Regions from separate parts of the Marinobacter sp. RI1 genome, predicted to be linked through region 3. Evidence: predicted binding sites of a transcription regulator. Region 3 holds the regulator's gene; each other region holds the start of a gene.
What was found. The regulator sigma-54, encoded in region 3, starts transcription at its own class of promoters, with help from an activator protein. The targets are predictions, from matches to a motif close to ANTGGCATNNANNTTGCTNT.
Positions count from the first base shown of each region.

Region 1: ACAM27_RS01235 (ammonium transporter) is a predicted target of sigma-54. The motif match lies at 2,690-2,709, and genes of this name have one in related genera.
Region 2: glnK (P-II family nitrogen regulator) is a predicted target of sigma-54. The motif match lies at 2,485-2,504, and genes of this name have one in related genera.
Region 4: flgB (flagellar basal body rod protein FlgB) is a predicted target of sigma-54. The motif match lies at 2,400-2,419, and genes of this name have one in related genera.

Region 1 is NZ_AP031605.1:265,290-270,951, reverse strand. It holds gene ACAM27_RS01245 (FtsX-like permease family protein) at 1-321, shown strand, start outside; gene ACAM27_RS01240 (lipocalin-like domain-containing protein) at 318-1,400, shown strand; gene ACAM27_RS01235 (ammonium transporter) at 1,412-2,620, opposite strand; gene ACAM27_RS01230 (flagellar motor protein MotB) at 2,850-3,767, opposite strand; gene pomA (flagellar motor protein PomA) at 3,770-4,546, opposite strand; gene ACAM27_RS01220 (YkvA family protein) at 4,637-5,032, opposite strand; gene ACAM27_RS01215 (tRNA-uridine aminocarboxypropyltransferase) at 5,108-5,662, opposite strand, start outside.
Region 2 is NZ_AP031605.1:87,594-93,255, reverse strand. It holds gene speE (polyamine aminopropyltransferase) at 1-634, shown strand, start outside; gene ACAM27_RS00440 (ammonium transporter) at 698-1,969, opposite strand; gene glnK (P-II family nitrogen regulator) at 2,037-2,375, opposite strand; gene ACAM27_RS00430 (accessory factor UbiK family protein) at 2,754-3,005, shown strand; gene ACAM27_RS00425 (YifB family Mg chelatase-like AAA ATPase) at 3,072-4,604, shown strand; gene trmB (tRNA (guanosine(46)-N7)-methyltransferase TrmB) at 4,676-5,392, shown strand; gene ACAM27_RS00415 (hypothetical protein) at 5,395-5,662, opposite strand, start outside.
Region 3 is NZ_AP031605.1:1,817,229-1,822,890, reverse strand. It holds gene ACAM27_RS08215 (HAD family hydrolase) at 1-471, shown strand, start outside; gene lptC (LPS export ABC transporter periplasmic protein LptC) at 468-1,067, shown strand; gene lptA (lipopolysaccharide transport periplasmic protein LptA) at 1,051-1,617, shown strand; gene lptB (LPS export ABC transporter ATP-binding protein) at 1,595-2,320, shown strand; gene ACAM27_RS08195 (RNA polymerase factor sigma-54) at 2,509-4,038, shown strand; gene hpf (ribosome hibernation promoting factor) at 4,112-4,420, shown strand; gene ptsN (PTS IIA-like nitrogen regulatory protein PtsN) at 4,509-4,979, shown strand; gene rapZ (RNase adapter RapZ) at 5,034-5,662, shown strand, end outside.
Region 4 is NZ_AP031605.1:2,299,253-2,304,914, forward strand. It holds gene ACAM27_RS10305 (adenylate/guanylate cyclase domain-containing protein) at 1-1,357, opposite strand, end outside; gene ACAM27_RS10310 (nitroreductase) at 1,693-2,274, shown strand; gene flgB (flagellar basal body rod protein FlgB) at 2,491-2,889, shown strand; gene flgC (flagellar basal body rod protein FlgC) at 2,923-3,372, shown strand; gene ACAM27_RS10325 (flagellar hook assembly protein FlgD) at 3,390-4,067, shown strand; gene ACAM27_RS10330 (flagellar hook protein FlgE) at 4,096-5,662, shown strand, end outside.

The sequences.
Region 1 (5,662 bases), 1.6 Mb from region 3:
TTTCGCCTGCTGATCGTCTGGGGTATGCCCCAACGCCAGGCCGCGACTCAGCTCACCCGGGTCTCCCTGGCTCTGATTTTTGCGGTATTGGTTTGTGCACTGCCACTTGGCGTGTGGCTCACCTGGATTCTGGTCCAGCGCATCAATCCGCTGGCTTTTGGCTGGTCACTGCCGATGGCGGTGTACCCGGGGTTCTGGATCGAGCTGGCCGTGTTGGCTCTGATCATCGGCCTCAGCATTGCCTTGCTGATGCGCCTGCAGCTGCGTCGCCCGGCCTCGGCGCCGGAGTCCGCACACGGGCTGCAGGGAGGGGAACGATGAATCGTTTCGTTATCGTACTTCTGGCGCTGCTACTCACCGCCTGTGATCGAGCAGAAGAGCCGAGCGGATTCGCAGGCCTTGCCGGTGTGGCGGAATCTGAGCATGAGATTCAGTTCCTGCAGCCCGGGCCCGGAGACCGGCTGTCCTTCCCCGCCGATTTCGGCCCTCATCCCCAGCACCGCATTGAATGGTGGTATCTCACCGCGAATCTGGAAACCGAAAACGGCGGGCCGCTGGGTCTGCAATGGACGCAGTTCCGGCAGGCCTTGACCCCGAGGTCCGTTGAATCCGAACCGCCGAAGCCGGCACTTTGGCCTCTGGAGGCTGCCTGGATGGCTCACGCAGCGGTGAGCTACAGCGGTCAGCACCGCTTTGCCGAAAAGCTGGCCAGGGGTGACGTCGGGCATGCCGGGGCCACCGCCCAACCCTTTTCAGTCTGGCTGGATCACTGGCACCTGAGGCCAGCGAGCGGACACGTTGGCTGGCGGCTGTCGGTCGCTACAGAACACTGGTCCTACGATCTGTTGTTGCAGCCGCAAGGTGATCCTGTGGCTCATGGTGACGACGGTTTCAGCGCCAAATCCGCCAGTGGCGAAGGCTCCATGTACTTCAGCCTGGTAGATCTGAAAATTGAGGGAACGGTTACCCTTGAGGGTGACACGTTGAGGGTGGCGGGCACTGGGTGGTTCGACCGGGAGTGGAGCAGCCAGTTTCTCAAAGCCGGACAGCAGGGCTGGGACTGGTTTGCCCTGCATCTGGATTCGGGGGACAAGCTGATGCTGTTCCAGTTGCGGGAAACACAACAGGCATTCCGCTCGGGTACCTGGATTCCAGCCACGGGCGAGCCGGTGGCGCTGGGGCCGGAACAGATCGGGCTGACCTCTGTGGGCCAGCCAGCCGGTTATCCGCGCCGTTGGCAGATAACCCTTCCGGCTTTCGACGTGAACCTTGAGGTCTCCGCGCCGGCAGGGGATTACCGGAATTCCGGGCTCTATCCGTATTGGGAGAGCCCGGTTTCCGTCACCGGAAGCCATTCCGGCGTGGGTTACATGGAGCTTACCGGTTACCAGGCACAATAAGGCCCGGAAACTCACTCAACGGCATTGGCACCGATACGGTGAATGCTGAGGTCGGCACCGTTGAACTCTTCTTCCTCTGTCAGTCTCAGGCCGCTAATGGTTTTGATGGCACCGTAAACGATGAGCCCGCCGGCAAAGGCCACGATCACACCGGCCACCGAGCCAATAATCTGCGACATCAGGCTGACGCCACCCAGGCCCCCGAGCGCTTCCTGGCCGAAGATACCGCAGGCAATGGCGCCCCAGACACCGCATACGCCATGCAAGGGCCAGACACCCAGAACATCATCCAGCCGCTCGATTTTCGCCTGTGCCCACTCGAACAGGTAGACAAAGATGGCGCCGGCCACGCCCCCGGTAATCAGGGCGCCGACGGGGTGCATCAGGTCTGAGCCGGCGCACACCGCCACCAGTCCGGCCAGCGGACCGTTGTGAATGAAGCCAGGGTCTTTGCGGCCGAGCAGCATGGAAACCAGAATACCCCCCACCATGGCCATCAGGCTGTTGACCGCGACCAGGCCACTGATGCCGTCCAGAGTCTGGGCCGACATGACGTTAAAGCCGAACCAGCCCACGGTCAGAATCCAGGCGCCGAGGGCGAGAAACGGAATGTTGGAAGGGGCAAAGGCCACGACCCGACCGTTGCGATAGCGACCGGTGCGGGCGCCGAGCAGCAGCACCGCAGCGAGAGCAATCCAGCCACCGACAGCATGCACCACAACGGAGCCGGCGAAATCATGGAAGGACGCACCAAACTGGTTCTCCAGCCAGGCCTGGAAACCAAAGTTCCCGTTCCAGATCAGGCCCTCAAAGAAAGGATAGACCAAGGCCACGATCAGGCCCGAGGCAATCAGCATGGGGTAGAAGCGGGCACGCTCTGCGATACCGCCGGAAACGATCGCCGGAATGGCCGCGGCGAAGGTCATCAGGAAGAAAAATTTGACCAGTTCATAGCCGTTGGCGGAGGTGAGTTCGGCGGCGCCATTGAGAAAGTGCCCGCCATAGGCGATGTAGTAGCCGATGAAAAAATAGGCGACTGCGGATATGCCGAAGTCGGTCATGATTTTAACCAGGGCATTTACCTGATTTTTATGGCGAACAGTGCCCACTTCCAGGAACGCAAAGCCGGCGTGCATGGCCAGCACCATAATGGCGCCAATCAGAATGAAGAGCGTGTTGGCGCTCTCGGTCAGGGTGTGTACGGCACTCGTGATATCCACGGGTTTTTCTCCTGAGTGTTTTGATTACGCGGCTTCTGATGAGCCGTTGTGCATTGTTGGGGTGCGACTTAAGCAAGTGCTGTTCCAAAACAATGCATATCAAGTACTGCAGGGGGGTTGGAGAACCTGAGGGCGCCGAGGGAGGTATTTATCTGCGTCAAAGTGCACCAGAGGCGTGCGCATCAAGGGCTTGTGCACCAATCTGGATAGGGCGCGAGGCAAGGTTTTACTACCAGGTAATCTCGCTGGGCGTATCCCGACCGGGCTCAATGCCAATAATGGCTTCTTGCGACTCGCTTTCGGAACGAATCAGCTCGCGAAGGCGCAGTTCCTGCTCTTCCATGGGCTCTGACAGATCGATAACGATTTCAACCCGCCGGTTCTTGGCTCGGTTTTCCGGCGAGGTGTTGGGTACCCGTGGTTCGGTGTCGGCCAGACCGGTCACCCGGATGCGGTCCGGAGTCACCTGCTCCCGAGCCAGCAGAACATTAGCCACTGCGGCGGCACGGGCTGCGGACAGGTCCCAGTTACTGTAGAAACGTTCGGTGCGGATGGGCACGTTATCGGTATGGCCTTCAATGGCGAGGTCGCCGGGCATGTCGGCCAGAACCTCCGCCATATCCAGAAGCAGGCCTTCGAATTCCCAGGTCAGTTGGGCTGAACCTGAGGCAAACGAGCCCTTCTCCTCAATGCGAATGATGATGCGGCGCTGATCTTCCGAGACGTTGATCCGGCCATCCAGAATCGCCGGTTCCAGCACTTCAAGAATCCGGGCCATGTTGGCGTCCATCTGTTCCTGGATGGATTCCTCAATGGCTTTCTCTTCGGGGCTTTTCAGAGTCTGGATTTCGGGCTGTACGTCGGTGGTGGTCTGTTTGACTTCATTGACCACAGTGGGCTCTGGCGGCGCCGGCGAAAACTTGTCGAAGATCGGGCTGGTTCCCTGAGGGATCTCAAGCGCAGGCACTTCCCGCTGCACCCCGAAGGCCTTGGAGAGTTCACCGGCGATCTGTTTGAACTTCTGGGCGTCAATTTCCGAAAACGACAGGAGCAATACGAAAAAGCACATCAGCAGCGACATCAGGTCGGCAAATGTGACAACCCACGCAGGAATCCCGGGCTTTTCCTCTTCTGGCAAATCATCCATGTTTAACCGCCTGCCGTTTCCGCATCGCCGTTTCTGGCCCGCTCTTTGGGCGAAAGATAGCTGGACAGCATCTGCTCGATAATGCGCGGGTTGGTGCCTTCCTGGATGGCGACGAGGGCATCAATATAGAGCGATTGCATGCGGGCCTCCTCCGTCATGCGCAGGGACAGCTTGTCGGCAATGGGGGTAGCGATCATTGTGGCGATCATGGCGCCGTAGAGCGTGGTCAGCAGGGCTACGGCCATGGCCGGCCCGATGGACTTGGGATCTTCCATGTTGGACAGCATCTGCACCAGGCCAATCAGCGTGCCAATCATACCCATGGCCGGAGCCACATCTGCCATGGCGGTGAACACTTTTGCGCCCGACCGGTTGTGTTCCAGTGTCATCAGGCGTTCCTTGTTGAGGAGCTGCTTGATGGTGTTGCCGTCCTGTCCGTCCACCAGCATCTGAATACCCTGGCCCAGGAATGGACTACTGACCTCCCTCCCTTCGATACCAAGAACGCCCTCTTTTCGAGCGATGCTGGCAATCTCCACCAGTTCTTCGATGCTGGCCTGAGTTTCGGGCAGTTTGAATTTGAACGCTCGGGCTGCCACCTTGAAGGCATCAAAAAACTGGGCAAGACTGAACTTGGCCAGTACTACCAGCAAGGTACCGCCAATCACAATCAGCAGGGATGGCGGATTGATGAACATGCCTGGCGATGCGCCCAGTATAATGGCCGAAGAAATCAGAAGAATGGCGCCGACGAGGCCGATAAGGGTGGCGAAATCCACAGTAACTCCAGAACTGTGCAGGTGACGATTAAGGGGGCGGGAGAATACTCCCTGGTTGATTATTAATCAATGCCCGGTTGGTCCCTCATCCTATGATGAGTGAAGCTCCTTCCATGCAGCGTAGCGGTGCAGATCGGATTCGACCAGTTTAAGGCACAAGGCAACCACACCGGCATCATCAACCAGGCCGAAGCCGAAGATCAGATCCGGAATCAGGTCCAGCGGATTCAGCACGTACAGCAACGCTCCGGCTACCGCAGCGATGGACTTCCAGGGTATGGCCCGGTAGTGGCCGTACCAGTAATCGCGAATCAGCGAGAACATCAGCTTGATATCGGTAGAGAAACGATTCAGCCTGCCGCTGTTTTTGACTTTCTCTTCAACGGCTTTTTGTCGTTCAAGCAGGGCCTCAAGGTCGCCTCTGTGAACCTTGGCACTTTGCTCTTTCAACTCGTTTGCAGCCGTTTTATCTGAGATCCATGCCATACATTGTCACCACTTTGCTCAGCGATTGCCTCAACATAACGAAATCGTGCTGGTTCGTCACCTTCCCAGGTCATTTCAATAATTCGTGAGACTTCCTGGGAGTTCAGGATCGGGCGCTTCATGGTCTTTGGATTTGTGGTGGTCCGGAACGAAGGCCAGCCGTTTTCGAATCAGTACGTCCTGAGCTCTGAGTAATGGCTCGGTATCTGTGGCCGGCTCGGTCAATGTAAAAAGGTAGGCGACGGCTTCTGCGGTTGAGAGTTGCCCGGCCTTTGGGGCCTTTCGGATACGGTAACGCGAAGCCGGTGGATCAGCGAAATGAAAGCAGGGCAACTGCCGGAACTGCGGGTTCAGGTGCAGGATTTTAGCGGCTTTACGCCAGGTGCCGTCCAGAACCAGCCACTGGTCGATCTGGGCTGCCGCGTTGCTCTCCACGGGCTGACTGTCAGCACATGGAAACAGCAGTCCGGAACGGGTTTCGGTTAACAGACGCTCCAAGCCTTGATGGGAAAAAGAGGCAGGGCTCTCGCCGACCAGTACCTCCAGCCGGGTCAGGCACTGCTGAAGTACTCGCACAGTACCCTTGCTGTGACCGACTTCTGACGGGTGCTGCAAAATGATGACGCGATG
Region 2 (5,662 bases), 1.7 Mb from region 3:
AGTGGTCATCGTCGGTGGTGGCGACTGCGGCACCCTGAAAGAAGTTCTGAAACACCCAGGAGTGCAGGAAGCCTGGCAGGTGGAGATCGATGAGCGGGTAACCCGCATGTCTGAGAAGTACTTTCCAGAGCTGTGCGAAGCTAATGGTGACCCCCGCGCCAACTTCTTTTTCGGTGATGGCATCCAGTGGATGCGTGATATCGAGCCGAACAGCATTGATGTGCTGATTATCGACAGTACCGACCCGGTGGGTCCTGCGGAAGGCCTGTTCGCGCTGGATTTCTATCGCGATGCCATGTTGGCCCTGAGGGAGGGCGGTATCATCGTTCAGCAGAGCGAATCCCCCCTGCTGCACACCAATACCATCATCAAGGACATTCACGATGATATGCATAAAGCCGGTTTTGGCCATGTGCAGACATTGCCATTCCCCCAGCCGGTATATCCCACGGGCTGGTGGAGCTGCACCATGGGCAGTAAGGAAAACCCGCTGAAGTATTTCCGCGAGGAAGATGCCAGCAACCGCCCCTTTGTCACCCGTTACTACAATGCCGGGGTGCACCACGGTGCCTTGGCCATGCCGCAGTTTATGGTGGATGCGCTGGAAGATGAGGTTCGCCCGGAAGAGGGTTGAATCAGAGCTTAAAGAAAAAGGGCGCCACAAGGGCGCCCTTTTTTATTCCGGTAGGTAGCGGTGTTACTGCTTGCCGCTGACAAACTCCGGATAGGCTTCCATACCGCATTCGGAGAGGTCGACACCTTCGTACTCTTCCTCTTCGGTCACACGGATGCCCATGACAGCCTTCAGGATACCCCAGACGACCAGGCTGGCTACGAATACCCAGATGAAGATGGTCAGGGCGCCGATGATCTGGCCGCTGAAGCTGACATCGCCGTTGGTAACCGGTACCAGCAGCAGGCCCAGCAGACCACAGACACCGTGGGCAGAGATGGCGCCGACCGGGTCGTCGATGCGCAGCTTGTCCAGAGTGACGATGCTCAGTACCACCAGGATGCCGCCCAGGGCGCCCCAGATAGTGGCTGTCAGCGCGCTCGGGGTGGATGGCTCGGCGGTGATTACCACCAGACCGGCGATCGCACCGTTCAGCAGCATGGTCAGGTCAGCCTTGCCAAACATCAGGCGAGCGGTGATCAGGGCGGCAATAGCGCCACCGGCAGCGGCTGCGTTGGTGTTCAGGAACACCATGGCCACGGAGTTGGCACTGGCGACGTCGCCGAGTTTCAGTACAGAACCACCGTTGAAACCGAACCAGCCCATCCACAGGATGAAGGTACCCAGAGCGGCCAGCGGCATGTTGGCGCCCGGGAAGGCACGGATTTCACCGTTGGGGCCGTATTTGCCTTTACGCGGGCCAAGCAGCAATACACCAGCCAGGGCCGCAGCGGCACCTGCCATGTGTACGATGCCGGAGCCGGCGAAGTCACTGAAGCCAAGATCACCGAGGTTGTACATACCGAACACATCGGCGCCACCCCAGGTCCACGCGCCTTCCAGCGGGTAGATAAAGCCAGTCATGAAGACCGCGAATACCAGGAACGCCCACAGCTTCATGCGCTCGGCAACCGCGCCGGACACGATGGACATGGCGGTGGCCACGAACACGACCTGGAAGAAGAAGTCAGAGGCCGCTGAGTAGATGGAGCCGCCGGTGAAGCCGTCTTCACGGGTGGCGAAGTCACCCAGTACGCCGTCCACGTCCACATCGGCGATGCCGGAGAGGAAGACGTTACCGCCGTACATGATGGCGTAACCGCACACCAGGTACATGGTGCAGGCCACGGCAAAGAGCGCGACGTTCTTGGTCAGGATTTCGGTGGTGTTTTTAGCACGCACCAGGCCGGACTCGAGCATGGCAAAGCCTGCGGCCATCCACATGACTAATGCGCCACACACGAGAAAATAAAAGGTATCTATTGCATACTGCAGGTGAAAGAGATTGCTTTCCATAGGAAGCCCTCCGCACAAGGCTCTTCAGGTTATAAGTTTTTTGCGTTGGCTAGGTGTCAGTTCTGGATCAGACCGCTTCTTCGCCGGTTTCGCCTGTCCGGATCCGGATAGCCTGTTCCAGTTCAGTCACGAATATTTTGCCGTCGCCGATCTTGCCGGTATTGGCTGCCTTGGTGATGGCTTCGATGACCTGGTCCAGCAGGTTGTCGCCAATGGCGATCTCCACTTTGACCTTGGGCAGGAAATCCACCACGTATTCCGCGCCACGATAGAGCTCTGTGTGGCCTTTCTGCCGACCGAAGCCTTTGACTTCAGTGACGGTTACGCCTTGTACGCCAATCTCGGATAGTGCCTCACGGACATCATCCAATTTGAAAGGCTTGATGATCGCTGTCACAAGTTTCATTGCTTTCTCCTTGGTAAAGCCGTCCCAACAGTGAGGGCCCGTCGGCCGGTTGTTGAGTTCGGGATGCTGCCACCTCGCACATCAATTGTGCGGATTGCGTACGAGGGCTTTAGCATCGGGTATGCCAACGCAAAAAATAGCTTTTAAAACAAACTCTTAATTATTGTCTGTGCCGAAATGGCGCAGCTTGATGCACTGTTTTGGTGCATTGCGCCTGCGATTGTCTCAAAACAGCGCAGTCGAGCCATCGGCCGCGGCCATTATAATGCCGACCGGGTACAGTATGGCAGGGGGTAGGGTGTGATACACTCCCGCAAACACCCCGGCGACACGGAAAATAGTCTGATATCGCCGAAAAACCGATACGAGAGGTGATTGATGAAAGGGCCCCAGGAAATTTTTTCTCAGTTGCAGGGTCAGTTTGGCCAGTTTGTTCCCGATATGGCTCGGGCAGCACGGGAAGATTTTGAAACCCAGGCCCGGGCCACGGTGATGTCGGTTCTGTCCCGGCTGGAGCTGGTGACCCGGGAAGAATTTGATGCCCAGCAGGCGGTCCTGATGAAAACCCGTGAAAAGGTTGAGGCCCTGGAAAAACGTGTTGCCGAACTGGAGCAACGCCAGAGTTCCTGATGGTTTGCCCGGGCGGCAGGGTCGCTGCCCGCAACGACTGATTGTTCTGTGCCATGGAAGGTTGTCATGCTCGCTATTGTCCATTCGCGCGCCAGCATTGGCGTGTCTGCTCCCCCGGTTACCGTTGAGGTGCACCTGTCTGGTGGCCTGCCGGCATTATCCATCGTCGGGCTGCCGGAAACCGGAGTGAGGGAAAGCAAGGATCGGGTTCGCAGTGCACTGCTGAATGCCGGTTTCGAATTCCCCGCCCGTAGAATCACCATCAATCTCGCGCCTGCTGACCTGCCCAAAGAAGGTGGCCGTTTTGATTTGCCCATTGCCCTGGGCATCCTGGCAGCCTCCGGCCAGATTCCCCCCGAAAGCCTCGAAAGCCACGAGTTTCTCGGAGAGCTGTCCCTGGATGGTGCGCTTCGGCCCCTCAAGGGGATATTGCCCGCGGTACTGGCGGCTCGCGAAGCAGGCCGTTCGCTGTTGCTACCTCAGGACAACGCCGAGGAAGCTGCCCTTGCCAGCCGTGATGATGTGCTTGCCGCCAGCCATCTGCTGACAGTATGTGAGCATCTGGCGGGCCGTGCCAGACTGGTTCCTGTTCCTCGATCTGAAACGCCGGGAGACGGTGCCGCAGCGGTGTCTGTGGCCGATCTCTCAGAGGTGCGAGGCCAGCAAGTGCCCCGTCGGGCGCTGGAGGTGGCCGCAGCTGGCGGTCACAATCTGCTGTTTTTCGGCCCTCCCGGAACCGGTAAAAGTATGCTGGCGAGCCGGTTACCGGGCATTCTGCCAGGTTTGCCAGATGAGGCAGCCATGGAGGTGGCCAGCGTGCATTCCGTTGCGGGCCAGCCGCTAAAGCCAGGTGGCTGGCGTCAGCCACCATTCAGGGCGCCTCATCACACGGCGTCTGCAGTGGCGCTGGTGGGCGGTGGCAGCAGTCCTCGCCCGGGCGAGATCTCTCTGGCGCACCGGGGGGTGTTGTTTCTGGATGAACTGCCGGAGTTTGAACGGCGGGTCCTGGAAGTGCTGCGGGAACCTATGGAAACAGGCGAAATCTCCATCAGCCGGGCGGCGCGGCAGGTCACCTTCCCAGCGCGATTTCAGGTCGTGGCCGCCATGAACCCATGCCCATGTGGTTACAGTGGTCACCCCAATATCGAGTGCCAGTGCACGCCGGCACAGGTGATGCGTTATCGGGCAAAGATCTCGGGGCCGTTGCTGGATCGGTTCGATCTGCATGTGGAAGTTCCGGTGCAGTCCGGAGAGGTCTTGCTCGGTTCCGGGGTGTCCGGTGAGAGTAGCGCCAGTGTCAGGGCCAGGGTTCTGGCTGCCAGGGCCCGGCAGGAGGCTCGTGGGATGCTCAACTCGGCCCTCTCGGGAGCGTTGCTGGATCAGGCTTGCCGGCTGGATGCCGCCAGTGAGCGGTTGTTGACCCGGGCCATGGAGCGACTGGGGTTGTCGGCCCGGGCGCTCCATCGAATATTACGACTGGCCCGCACCCTGGCGGATCTGGAGGGTGCTGAACACCTGAGCCAGTCACACCTGATGGAGGCGCTGGGTTACCGTCAACTCGACCGTCAGGCTGGCCAGGGGTCGGTTGTCTCCGCCTGAAGCTGCTGACTCTGGTAAACTGTGTGCCAGGTTTATTCCATGAGATCCGCTTTGAAGCTTGAGGACACAGAATGACTGACCAGAACGAGACTCAGGATACGAATCCGGTCACCACACGCCGCGGTGTTCGCAGCTTTGTACTGCGCCAGGGGCGGATGACCGAAGGTCAGAAGAAGGCCTTCGATCGCAACTGGGCCAAGTACGGACTGAGCCGTGACAATGGCATGATCGACCCCCGTGAGGTGTTTGGCCGCGATAACATGCTCAACCTGGAGATCGGTTTCGGGATGGGCAAATCCCTTGCCGATATGGCCGAAGCTGCACCCGAGCAGGATTTTATCGGCGTGGAAGTGCACCTGCCTGGCGTCGGCGCCTTGTTGAAAGAAGTGGAATCGCGTGGTCTTGAGAATGTGCGGGTATACAGCATTGATGCCAATGATGTGATTGACCTGTGTCTGCCGGATGCCTGTCTGGATCGGGTGATGGTGTTCTTTCCGGACCCGTGGCACAAGAAAAAGCATCACAAGCGCCGCTTGATCCAGCCGGAATTTGTACAGCGCATCCGCCATAAACTCCGGGTGGGCGGTATTCTGCACCTGGCCACTGACTGGGAGAACTACGCTGAGCATATGCTGGAAGTGATGAGTGCGTCAGAAGGCTTTGCCAATACCCAGGAGCAAGGTGGTTATTCGCCCAAGCCTGATGACCGCCCGATCACCAAGTTCGAGAAGCGTGGCGAAAGTCTTGGCCACGGAGTATGGGATTTGTTGTTTTATCGCACCAACTGAGTTCAGTGGGAGTGAGTCAGGGGCCTGCGGCGGGAAGCACGGATGACCACGAGGCCCGCCATGCCAAGTATCAGGCCGGTGAATTTCACCAGCGCCAGAATGGTGGCGGTCAGGCTCAGGGAGTCTGAAGGCGGATTGAAGTTATTAAGCAGAACAATGTTTTCCGCTACATCGCTGATGCCTGCGATGACAAAAAGGGCGCGCACCCAGCGGGCGACCATCCGTTCCCGGATACCCGGTCTGTCCCGGGTGAAGTGGCGGGTTAATTGA
Region 3 (5,662 bases):
ATGAGCGATGGCCGCCTCTATTTCAGTGCCAGCGGCGATGAACTCAAGGCCTTCAACATTCTTGACGGCCTGGGCCTGAAACAACTGATGCAGGCAGGCATCACCGTGGCGGTGATTACCGGACGACGCTCTCCTCTTACGGAAAGACGAATGTCGGACTTGGGCATCCCGCACCTGATGCAGGGTCGCGAAGACAAAAAAATCGCATTGCTGGAATTGATCCGGAATATGAACCTTGCGCCGGAGCAGATTGCCTACATGGGCGACGACCTGCCCGACCTACCCGCGCTGCGTTTTGCCGGCCTTGGCATCACGGTACCCAACGGCTACTGGCTGGTTCAGCAACACGCCGACTACTGTACCCGCAGCCCCGGTGGACAGGGCGCTGTGCGCGAGGCCTGCGATCTCCTGCTCTGGGCGCAAGGGCACCTGGACAACACTCTTGCCCCCTATCTGGACGAGCCAGCATGATCACCGAGCGGCTTTTCGGCGATCGTGGCAAACGGCGGATTACAGCCCTGGCCCTTGCCGCCACCGTAACAGCAACCGTTTTTCTGCTGTGGCAAAGTGACGAGCCTGTCAGTTCGCGGAATGCCGCCAGCGAACTACGGGGGCCCGCAGAGCCCGACGGCTTTGTGATCGGCGGCCAATACCGCGCCTGGGATGAGCAAGGGAACCTCCAGATTGATCTCAAAAGCCCCAGAATTGAGCAGTTTGAAGCAACCGGCACGGCTCATCTGGATACGCCGATAGCCCGGCTTTTCAGTGAGGGCAGCCCCGACCCTTGGCTCATTGAGTCCAATGAAGGTAGCCTTCAGCAGAACAATGAAAAGCTGGAACTTACGGGGAACGTCCAATTGACCCGACAGTCCGAAGGCCGCGAAGCCGTTCTGGAGACCGAGGCACTGACCCTGGACAACAGCAACGGCACCGTCTACACCGACCAGCCGGTGACCATCACCGAGCCTTTCGGCGTCACCCGCTCCACCGGTATGAAAGCCTGGATCAACGAACGCATTCTCGAACTCAACTCCCGGGTAGAGGGACAATATGAAACCGTCAGGTAAACGATCTTTCTGCCGGCCAGCGATTCTGGCCATGGCATTGCTGGCCGGCCCGGCATCGGCATTCAACCTGGATTCCGATATCCCCATAAAGGTCAGTGCAGATTCGGCCCGTCTGGATGAAAGCGCCGGAACGGCCGTTTACACCGGCGCTGTCGAACTGATTCAGGGCGAAACCCGGCTGGACGCGGATCGGGTGGTACTTTACCGCAACCAACAGGGTGTCAGCCGGATTGAAGCCGCCGGCAACCCCGCCCATTACCGGCAACCCGGCCAGGAAGGCGAAGGCACGACCGATGCCAAGGCCCTGAACATCACCTGGTCTGGCGATGAAAACCTGGTTATTTTTGAACGCCAGGCCGTTATTGAACAAGACGGCAACGTATTCCGGGGCGACGTCATCCACTACGACACCGTTCGCCGCGTTGTTACTGCGGAAGGCGGCACGCCATCCGACGGCGGCTCCGGCCGGGTGGAAATGGTGATTCAGCCTCGTAATTCAGCTCAATCCAGTGACGGGAAAGGTTCGGATGGCAGTTCTCAGGGCCAGTAATCTGGCAAAAAGCTACAAGCAGAAAAAAGTGGTGCTGGACGTTTCTCTGGAAATTCGCTCCGGCGAGATTGTCGGCCTGCTCGGCCCCAACGGCGCCGGCAAGACCACCTGCTTCTACATGATCGTGGGCCTGGTGCCTGCGGATCACGGCCGGATCACCATCGACACCCAGGACATCACCCCGCTGCCAATGCATGGGCGCGCCCGCAAGGGCATCGGTTACCTGCCCCAGGAGGCCTCCGTGTTTCGCAAACTGACCGTGCGGGACAACATCATGGCCATCCTCGAAACCCGCAAAGGCATGAGTCGGGCGGAACGGGAGGCCAAGCTGGAAGAGTTGCTGGAAGAGTTTCATATTACTCACATCCGTGACAGCGTGGGTATGGCGCTATCCGGCGGCGAACGCCGCAGGGTTGAAATCGCCCGGGCGCTGGCCATGGAGCCTGCGTTTATCCTGCTGGACGAACCCTTCGCGGGCGTAGACCCTATCTCCGTCAGTGACATCAAGCACATTATCCGGCACCTGCGGGATAAAGGTATTGGCGTGTTGATTACCGACCATAACGTTCGGGAAACCCTCGACATCTGCGAGAATGCCTACATCGTTTCCGGCGGCCACATCATCGCCTCCGGCAATGCCGAAGCCATTCTGGCAAACCAGCAGGTGAAAGAAGTGTATCTGGGTGATGAGTTCCGGCTCTGACCTGATAAAACAGGGTTTATCCGAGGTCTGATTGTTTTGATGATCTGTAGCAAGTAAACTCGGCAAAAAACTTGCTTATACTGTTCACAGACAATGGCAAGTAACCAGCGTACAACATTTTTTTCGGCCTGTGCGCCGGCAAAGCAACAACCGGGATGCCCATGAGTTATGGATCTTGAGCCATGGTTATGAAAGCCTCATTACAGCTTAAGCTGGGCCAGAGTCTGACCATGACGCCCCAGCTGCAGCAGGCCATACGCCTGCTACAGCTTTCTACCCTCGATCTCCAGCAGGAAATCCAGCAGGCGCTGGAGTCCAACCCCATGCTGGAAACCTCAGAGGACGATGAGCACCCTGAAGGCGACGAGCGCGAAGAGCACGAGCACAGTGAAGCTTCCAGCTCTGAGGCCAACCAGGACGACAGCCACCAGGACGCGAGCCCGGACTGGGACGAAACCGAGAACGGCCCGGACTGGTCGTCCGAGAACGATATTCCGGACAACATTCCCGATGATCTGCCAGTGGATACCGCCTGGGACGACATCTACCAGTCTGCCCCGGCTCCGGCCAGCAAAGGCGAAGACGAGCACGAATCGGATTTCGAAACCCGGAACTCGCCTACCGAAACCCTGCAGGATCACCTCGAGTGGCAGCTGAACCTGACGCCTCTGAGCGAGCGGGATCAGGCCATTGCCCACGCGCTGCTGGATGCTGTGGATGAGCGCGGCTACCTGACGTCTGACATTGAGGACATTCACGCAGGCCTGCTGGACGAAACCGAAGAAGACCCGTTGGAACTGGACGAAGTGGAAGCGGTACTCCACCGCCTGCAACACTTCGACCCGCCCGGCGTGTTCGCTCGGGATCTCCAGGAATGCCTGCTGATTCAGCTCAACCAGCTGCCACCGGATACCCCCTGGCTGCGCCAGGCGAGACTGGTGGTTACCCAGTTCCTGCATCTGCTTGGCAACCGGGACTACGCACAGCTGTTGCGCCGCAGCCGGCTCAAGGAAGACCAGCTGAAACAGGTACTGGCCCTGATCACCAGCCTGAACCCTCGCCCTGGCGATGTCGTGGACCGGGCCGAACCGGATTACGTTATCCCGGACGTTATCGTACGCAAACACGAAGGCCGCTGGCGGGTTGAACTCAACCCGGAAATCGCTCCGCGTATCCGGGTGAATGCCAGCTACGCTTCACTGATCCGCCGGGCTGACAGCAGTGCCGATAACACCTACCTGCGCGACCAGCTGCAAGAAGCGAAATGGTTTATCAAGAGCCTGCAAAGCCGGAATGAAACCCTGCTGAAAGTGGCCACCCGCATCGTTGAACACCAGCAAGGGTTCCTGGATCAGGGCGAAGAAGCCATGAAGCCTCTGATCCTGTCTGACATTGCCCAGGCGGTGGAAATGCACGAGTCCACGATTTCCCGGGTTACCACCCAGAAGTACATGCACACGCCCCGCGGTATTTTTGAGCTGAAGTACTTTTTCTCCAGCCACGTCAGCACCGCCGAGGGCGGCGAATGCTCGTCTACAGCCATCCGGGCGATGATCAAGAAGCTGATTGCCGAGGAAACCCCGAAAAAGCCATTGAGCGATAGCAAAATTGCAGCCATGCTAGGGGAACAGGGAATCAACGTGGCGCGGCGTACCGTGGCCAAATACCGGGAGGCCATGCATATTCCTCCCTCGAACGAACGAAAACGCCTGGTTTAAACTTTCGCCGGTGCAAGATGCACTGGCACGCAAGCCGGCAAGCACGCCGGCAGTATGACAACAGGAGACGCCTATGCAACTCAACATTTCAGGCCATCACGTAGAACTAACTCCCGCTCTGAAGGATTACGTCAACACCAAGTTCGAGAAGCTGGAGCGTCACTTCGACCACATCAGTAACTGCCAGGTCACCCTGGAGGTCGAGAAGGTGCGCCAGATGGCGGAAGCCACGCTGCACGTGATTGGTGGTGAGATTCACGCAAAGGCAGAAAATGAGGACATGTACGCCGCAATCGACGCTCTGGTCGACAAGCTGGACCGTCAGATCCTCAAGCACAAGGAAAAGAACGTAGACCGGATGCACGGTAACGGCGGTCGCTGAAGCGCGAACCTTACCGGGTGTTTCATGAAACGAGCTGCGGCGGGGCTAACCGGCCGCAGCCTTTTTTTTACGGACATGCAGTCGATCCATGAGCGAGCCATCCCTGACCATCGACAATATTCTTGCCCCTGAACTGACCCTCTGTAAGGTGCCGGCCTCAAGCAAGAAACGTGTGCTGGAGTTCATCGCTGAACGGATTCACTTTCAGGATGAAATCCTCAGCGACACCCAGATCTTCAACAATCTGGTCTCCCGCGAACGGCTGGGCAGCACCGGTATCGGTGAGGGTATTGCCATCCCCCACTGCCGACTGGAAGGCCTGGACCGCGTCATCGGCGTGCTGATGACTCTGGAGGAGCCGGTAGACTTTGATGCTATCGATAACCAGCCGGTAGATCTGGTGTTTGCCCTGATCGTCCCCAAAGAAGCCACCAGTGAACACCTGGAGTTACTGAGCCAGCTGGCGGAGCGCTTCAATGACAGTACTTTCTGCGCCCGGCTGCGCCAGAGTGAAGATCCCGCGACCCTTTACCAGCGTATGGCGGAGAGTAATCACTGAGATCAGCCTGACATCTGGACAGGCTGCCAGGCAGATTGAAGGAGAAACAGTCCCATGAAGCTGATTATCGTCAGTGGCCGATCCGGTTCCGGCAAGAGTACGGCCCTGCATGTGCTGGAAGACCTGGGATTCTACTGCATCGACAACCTGCCCATTGGCTTGCTGTTCCCGCTGACCCGAGAGGCGGCCACCCAGGAAGCGCCCGGCCGGCTGAAAAAAATGGCCGTCAGTATTGATGCCCGTAACCTGTCCGCCGAGCTGGCCAATTTTGAAACCATTTACCAGCAACTGAAGCAGACCGGTGTCGAGGTTGAAATCATATTCCTGGATGCCGACGAACAGTCACTGCTGCAACGCTTTCACGCAACCCGCCGCAAGCATCCGCTAAGCGATGACAAGACGTCTCTGCGGGAGGCAATCACCAACGAAAAGCAATTACTGGAACCCCTGTCAAAGCTGGCCGATCTTTATGTCAACACGACCGGGCTCTCCATGTACGAGCTACGCGACATGATCAAGCAGCGCGTGGCCGGCCGCAAGGATCAGGAACTGGCACTGCTGTTCCAGTCCTTTGGCTTCAAGCACGGCGTGCCGGTGGATTCAGACTACGTCTTCGACGTACGCTGCCTGCCCAATCCATACTGGGACACCAGCCTGCGCAAGCACACCGGCGTTGATCAGCC
Region 4 (5,662 bases), 480 kb from region 3:
CCTTATCGGAATCCAGGTACATGGCAAAGCCGCTGTGTTCGTGTTCCAGGAAGCTACGGTGAGGCCCCATGTCGCGCCGGAAATCCACCACCTCGTAGATGGGCACCGGCTTGCCAAAGCCTTTTACGGTAATCTCGCCCTTGTCCCGGCACATAATGCGGTCTTTGATCAGCGAGAAGGTCTCATACGACACCAGAATCTCGCCTGGTTCCGCCAGGGACTCCAGTCGGCTGGCGAGGTTCACTTCCTTGCCGATAATGGTGTAATCCATCCTGTTTTCGGCGCCGAAGTTACCAACCGTGGTGTAGCCGGTACTGATGCCCATGCGGATTTCCAGGGGCGTCTTGATGCCCTGGCTTCGCCACTTTTGACGCATGATCTTCATGTGCTTGCGCATTTCGATGGCCATAGACACGCAGGCAAATGCGTCCTCGCGCGGTCCTCGGCTGGTCGGGTCGCCAAAGAACACCATGATGGAATCGCCAACAAACTTGTCGATGGTGCCGCCGTATTTTAGGGCCACCTCAGACATCTCGTTGAAGTAGTGATTCAGAAGCTCGGTAAGGGCTTCCGGTTCCATCTCCTCCGACAGTTCAGTAAAGCCTTTTATGTCTGAGAAGAACACTGCCAGTTTCTTGCGCTGGGTTTCAAGCCGAACATCCCGTTCCCCGGTAAAGATGGACTGCCAGACCTGAGGCGACAGGTATTTCGAGAGCTTGTGGGACAGGGCGATGGACTGTTCCCGCTGGTTCTGAATCTGGGTCTTTGCCAGCAGCAGGGCCCGGGCCTGCTGGTGTGAGTAATAGGCGGTGACGCAGATGTACGTGCCTGTGGCCAAGATGGCGACGATGCTGGTGAGCAGGGGGGCTTCCAGATCGGCGGCGGTGCCGGTTGCCGCCACTGTGGCGGCCATGGCGGCAGACATGAGCGCTGTACCGAACAACCATTGCCTGACGCCGCCCACGATCAGACAGCTGAACATCAGCATCAGGACAACCGATACCGACGGAATGGCGATCAATCCGATCAAGCCAATAAAGCTGCCTCCGATTATGCAGTCGAGGAACAGCATTTTTTGCCGAATCCGGGCTGAACGTCGCAGGAAGGTTCGCCGTGTAAGCACGTGCGCGAGATGAGGCCAGATCAGAGCGCCAGCCACCATCCAGAGAAGCAATTGGGGAAACACACCCTGAAGGACACCCGTGACAATAATGGCGGCAGTGGCGGTGTAGGCCAGTATCCGACCGTTGTAATCGGGCATCGGTGGAATCGCCACCGTGTGGTCGTAGATGTCGCCTTGCCCCAGCTTGCCGGTATTGCCGGTTACGCTGCGTAATTCAGCGGGTGCGCTCATCATTTTCAGAACCGGATCCTTCCGATAAGTATGTCGCGAAACATTCCCCAGTCTCCCATAAGGCGATAAACAGCCCATAAGACAACACTCAGAGCAAGCTTGCACTCAATAAAATGAAAGCGGAGGCAGTCAGCGCCGCTGTGATCATCCAGGTGGTCCGGGTAGAATTCTGCAAAGTTGCGAAATGCCCGCTGGTCGCTCATTGTGTGTTGCCGGTTCTTTATAATTGTTGGTTTGAACTACGACTAAAGATTAACAGCATTACGTAGAACTCACAATTCATCGGGGCCGCTTCCGGCCCAACCGAAAATCATGCAACCAATCAACAGCGAGACTGTATGAGTTCGATAACCCGTTTTATTCTGGATCGTGCTTCGGAGCCCCGTTTGCAGGCACCGGCACCACCGGTGTCAGTGGTTGATCAGGCCTTCCGGTGCGCGGCCCGGGCCCCGGATCATGCGTTGTTGAGGCCCTGGCGTTATCTCGTGGTAGAGGGGGAAGGCCTGGCAGCTCTGGGCGACCTGTTTGCTGAATGCTGCCCGCCGGAGGCTTCTGATAAGGAGCGTGAGAAGGCCCGGAATGCTCCGGCTCGTGCACCCATGATTATTGTCGGTATTGCGTCGCCCCGTCATCATCCGAAGGTGCCGGAGGTGGAGCAGGTAATGTCGGCAGCGGCTGGTATGAGTTTTATCTCCCTGGCGCTGAATGATGCCGGCTACGGCGCCATGTGGCGAACCGGGCCTGTGGCTTATCATTCGTCGCTGCATGACGGTCTTGGGCTGCTGCCGGGCGAGTCCATTGTCGGTTTCCTCTATACCGGTACCGTTGCCAGTGAGAAACCATCGGTGCCCCGGCCCGATACCAAAGAGTATGTCTCAAGGTGGGCCGCGCCAGGGCGCACTTCCCCTTGGCAAGTCTGAGCCTCGATCAGCGGCAACTCCGCCTGGGGAAACCCGTTGCCGCCCTCGTTGCGTTTAACCGGAATTTGCCGCTCATTTATTAGACAGCCCTCTTCGAAGCCCGCATTACAGCGGGCTTTTTCAATTCTGGCACTCTGCTTGCTTTAATCACTTCAGAACGCAAAACCGGCAAGTTCACAGGTTCAGCCTGGTCGGTGCAAAGATCTGGAGGCAGTAATGGCTATTACATTCGACAAAGCGCTTGGTATTCATGAGCACGCGCTGCAGGCGCGGGTCAAGCGGGCCGAAGTGCTGGCGAACAACCTGGCAAATGCCGACACCCCGGGCTACAAAGCCCGCGACGTGGATTTCCAGGCGATGATGCAGAAGGCGCAGGATTCCATGACGGGCTTTGGTATGACCACGACCCACAGTGGCCATATGGACACCTCCAGCCCTGGCGCTGACGGCGAGCTGCTGTACCGTACCCCGCACCAGCCATCAATTGATGGCAATACCGTGGATGCGCAGGCCGAGCAGACCCGTTTCATGCGCAACGCCATGGATTACCAGGCCAGCTTCCAGTTCCTGAGTAGTCGGTTTTCCGGCCTGACCAAGGCGCTGAAGGGCGAATAAGCCGCAGTCCGTACGAGATTTAAGGAGATTGTCATGTCACTGGGTAACATTTTCGACATCGCCGGTTCCGGCATGACCGCACAGTCACTGCGGCTCAACACCACCGCGTCTAACATTGCCAACGCAGAAACCGCCAGTTCGAGCACGGATACAACGTACCGTGCCCGCAAACCGGTGTTTGCCGCTATTCAGCAGGCCATGCTGAACCCTGATCAGCAGGGATTTGGTATGGGTTCCGAAGAGGGGGCCGGGGCAGGTGTTCGCGTTGAGGGGATTGTCGAGAGCGATGCAGAACTGCAGATGCGCTATGAGCCGAATCACCCTGCCGCGAACGAGGAAGGGTACGTTTATTACCCCAACGTGAACGTGGTTGAGGAAATGGCGGACATGATGTCGTCGTCCCGCAGTTTTCAGATGAATGTGGATGTCATGAACACCGCCAAATCCATGATGCAGCGAATTCTGACACTGGGTCAGCAGTAACAAGTGAGGATTAAGCCATGAGTGCAGTGAATTCCGCAGCCGCCTCAGACGTGCTGAGCCAGTACCAACTGAACCAGGAGGGCAAGACCCCTGGTGGCAACGAGCTGGGTAAAGACGCGTTTATGGAGCTGATGCTGGCGCAGCTCAAGAATCAGAACCCACTGGAGCCGCAGGACAACGGCGATTTTATCGCCCAGTTGGCCCAGTTCAGTTCACTGGAAGAAATGCAGAATCTGTCGGGCAGTGTCGACGATGTGGTTGGTCAGTTCCGGTCCAGCCAGGCCTTGCAGGCCTCGGCGATGGTAGGCAAAACCGTTCTGGCACCCTCCAGTGTGGGCATTCTGGGTAGCGAAGGCGAGATAACTGGCACCATTCAGGTGCCGGCTTCCACGGGTGGGCTGCGACTGTCGGTCATGAATCAAAGCGGTGAGTTAGTTCGCCAGATTGATATGGGCAGCAGCCAGGCTGGTGTGGTGTCGTTCCAGTGGGATGGGCAGGACGGCAACGGCAATCCTTTGCCGCCCGGCCCCTACTCGATTGTGGCGCAGGGCTCCTATCCCTCCGGATCGGAGCAGTTGGCGACCATGGTGAGCGCCAATGTCGACAGTGTGTCGTTGGGGCAGGGTGGTTCCATTACTCTGAATCTGGCCGGAATGGGCTCCATTCCGCTGTCTGAAGTCAAACAAATCAACTGATCCGGTGTCAGACCAGGAGGTATAAGTCATGGCATTTAACACAGGTTTGAGTGGTCTGCGCGCCGCTTCGGTGGATCTGGATGTCACCGGTAACAACATCGCCAACGCCAGTACCGTCGGCTTCAAAAGCAGCAAGGTACAGTTCGGTGATTTGTACGCCAGTGGTTTCCTGAGTGCCGGTACCAATCCGATTGGCGATGGCGTGCGGGTGCAGGACGTAAAGCAGTCATTCGGTCAGGGCAATATCAGCTTTACCGATAACGGCCTGGATATGGCTATCAGTGGTGATGGCTTCTTTATTCTGAATAATGGCGGTGAAATCCGTTACTCCCGGGCTGGCCAGTTCGGGATTGATAAAGAAGGCTATGTTGTTAATAACCAGAATATGAGGGTGCAGGGTTATACCGCTGATGATGATGGCAACCTGTCTGGCATCCGTGGTGACCTTCAGATTGAAACCGACAACCTGGCGCCCCGTCGCACAACGAATCTCCAGACCGATCTGAATCTGGATTCCCGAGAGACTGTGCTTGAGCGTCGCATCCGGGATTTTGATCCGATCGCGCTTGCAGATCTTCAAGGTTCCGGCTTTACCTTCGGCTACTCCGACGGCACCAGTGATTACACGGTACCGCAGATTGATGCCACGGCTTCTGCAAGTGATGCTGCCATTGCCATTAATGCTGCGCCGGGAGTAACGGCCACTGCCAGAACCGCAGCTTCCCTGACCGGTTTGACCGATAGCGATGTGAGCAGCGCCACCAATTTCCGGCTTGAAATCCGGATAGACGGATCTGCACCGATCCCGCTGAATCTGGAAAATGTATCCTCCCTGGAAGATGTGGCGGAAGCCATTAACGACACCAGCGACAATGCGATCTCGGCCTCGGTTGTCGATGATGACGAAGACCCCTCAACCCCCGATGTTTTGCGAATCATCCACAGTGGTGGGCAGCCGCTGGAGGTAGCCTACGGCGATGCTCCCACAGGTACTCCGCTCACCAACAACCAGCAATATGACGGTGAGGTGTTCGTTACCACCGATCGCAATGTTGAGCAGGTGACCACTGATTCAGGTAGCAACGCGTTTGAAGTCGCCTTCAATGCGACACCGTTTACCGTAACCAACGAATTCAATCCCATCGACCAGCGTACTTACAACCACGCAACGTCGACCACCATTTTTGACAGCCTGGGCAATTCCCACGAATTGACCCAGTTCTATGTAAAAGAGCCATCTCCGGGTAACGGGGTGGGTCAGAGCCAGTGGTCTATCTACCTCCAGATTGACGGTGAACTGGTGGGTGGTACCGACCAGACGCCATACACTGCCTTGTTTGACCAGGATGGCCAGCTGGAATCCATCAACGGTGATCCGAACGGTGAGTTGATTATCACCGACTGGGTGCCTAAGGATCCAAGCGGTGATCCGAACGGTGCTGACGGCCCGCCGGCGAATCCCGGTGATGTGGTCAGCCCGATTCCTGAGCCGGCCACCAGTTCTGCGTTCGTTGTCAATCTGGCCAATACCACCCAGTATGGCGCGGCATTTGGTGTTAACGATCAGCAGCAGAACGGCTACACCACCGGCCGTC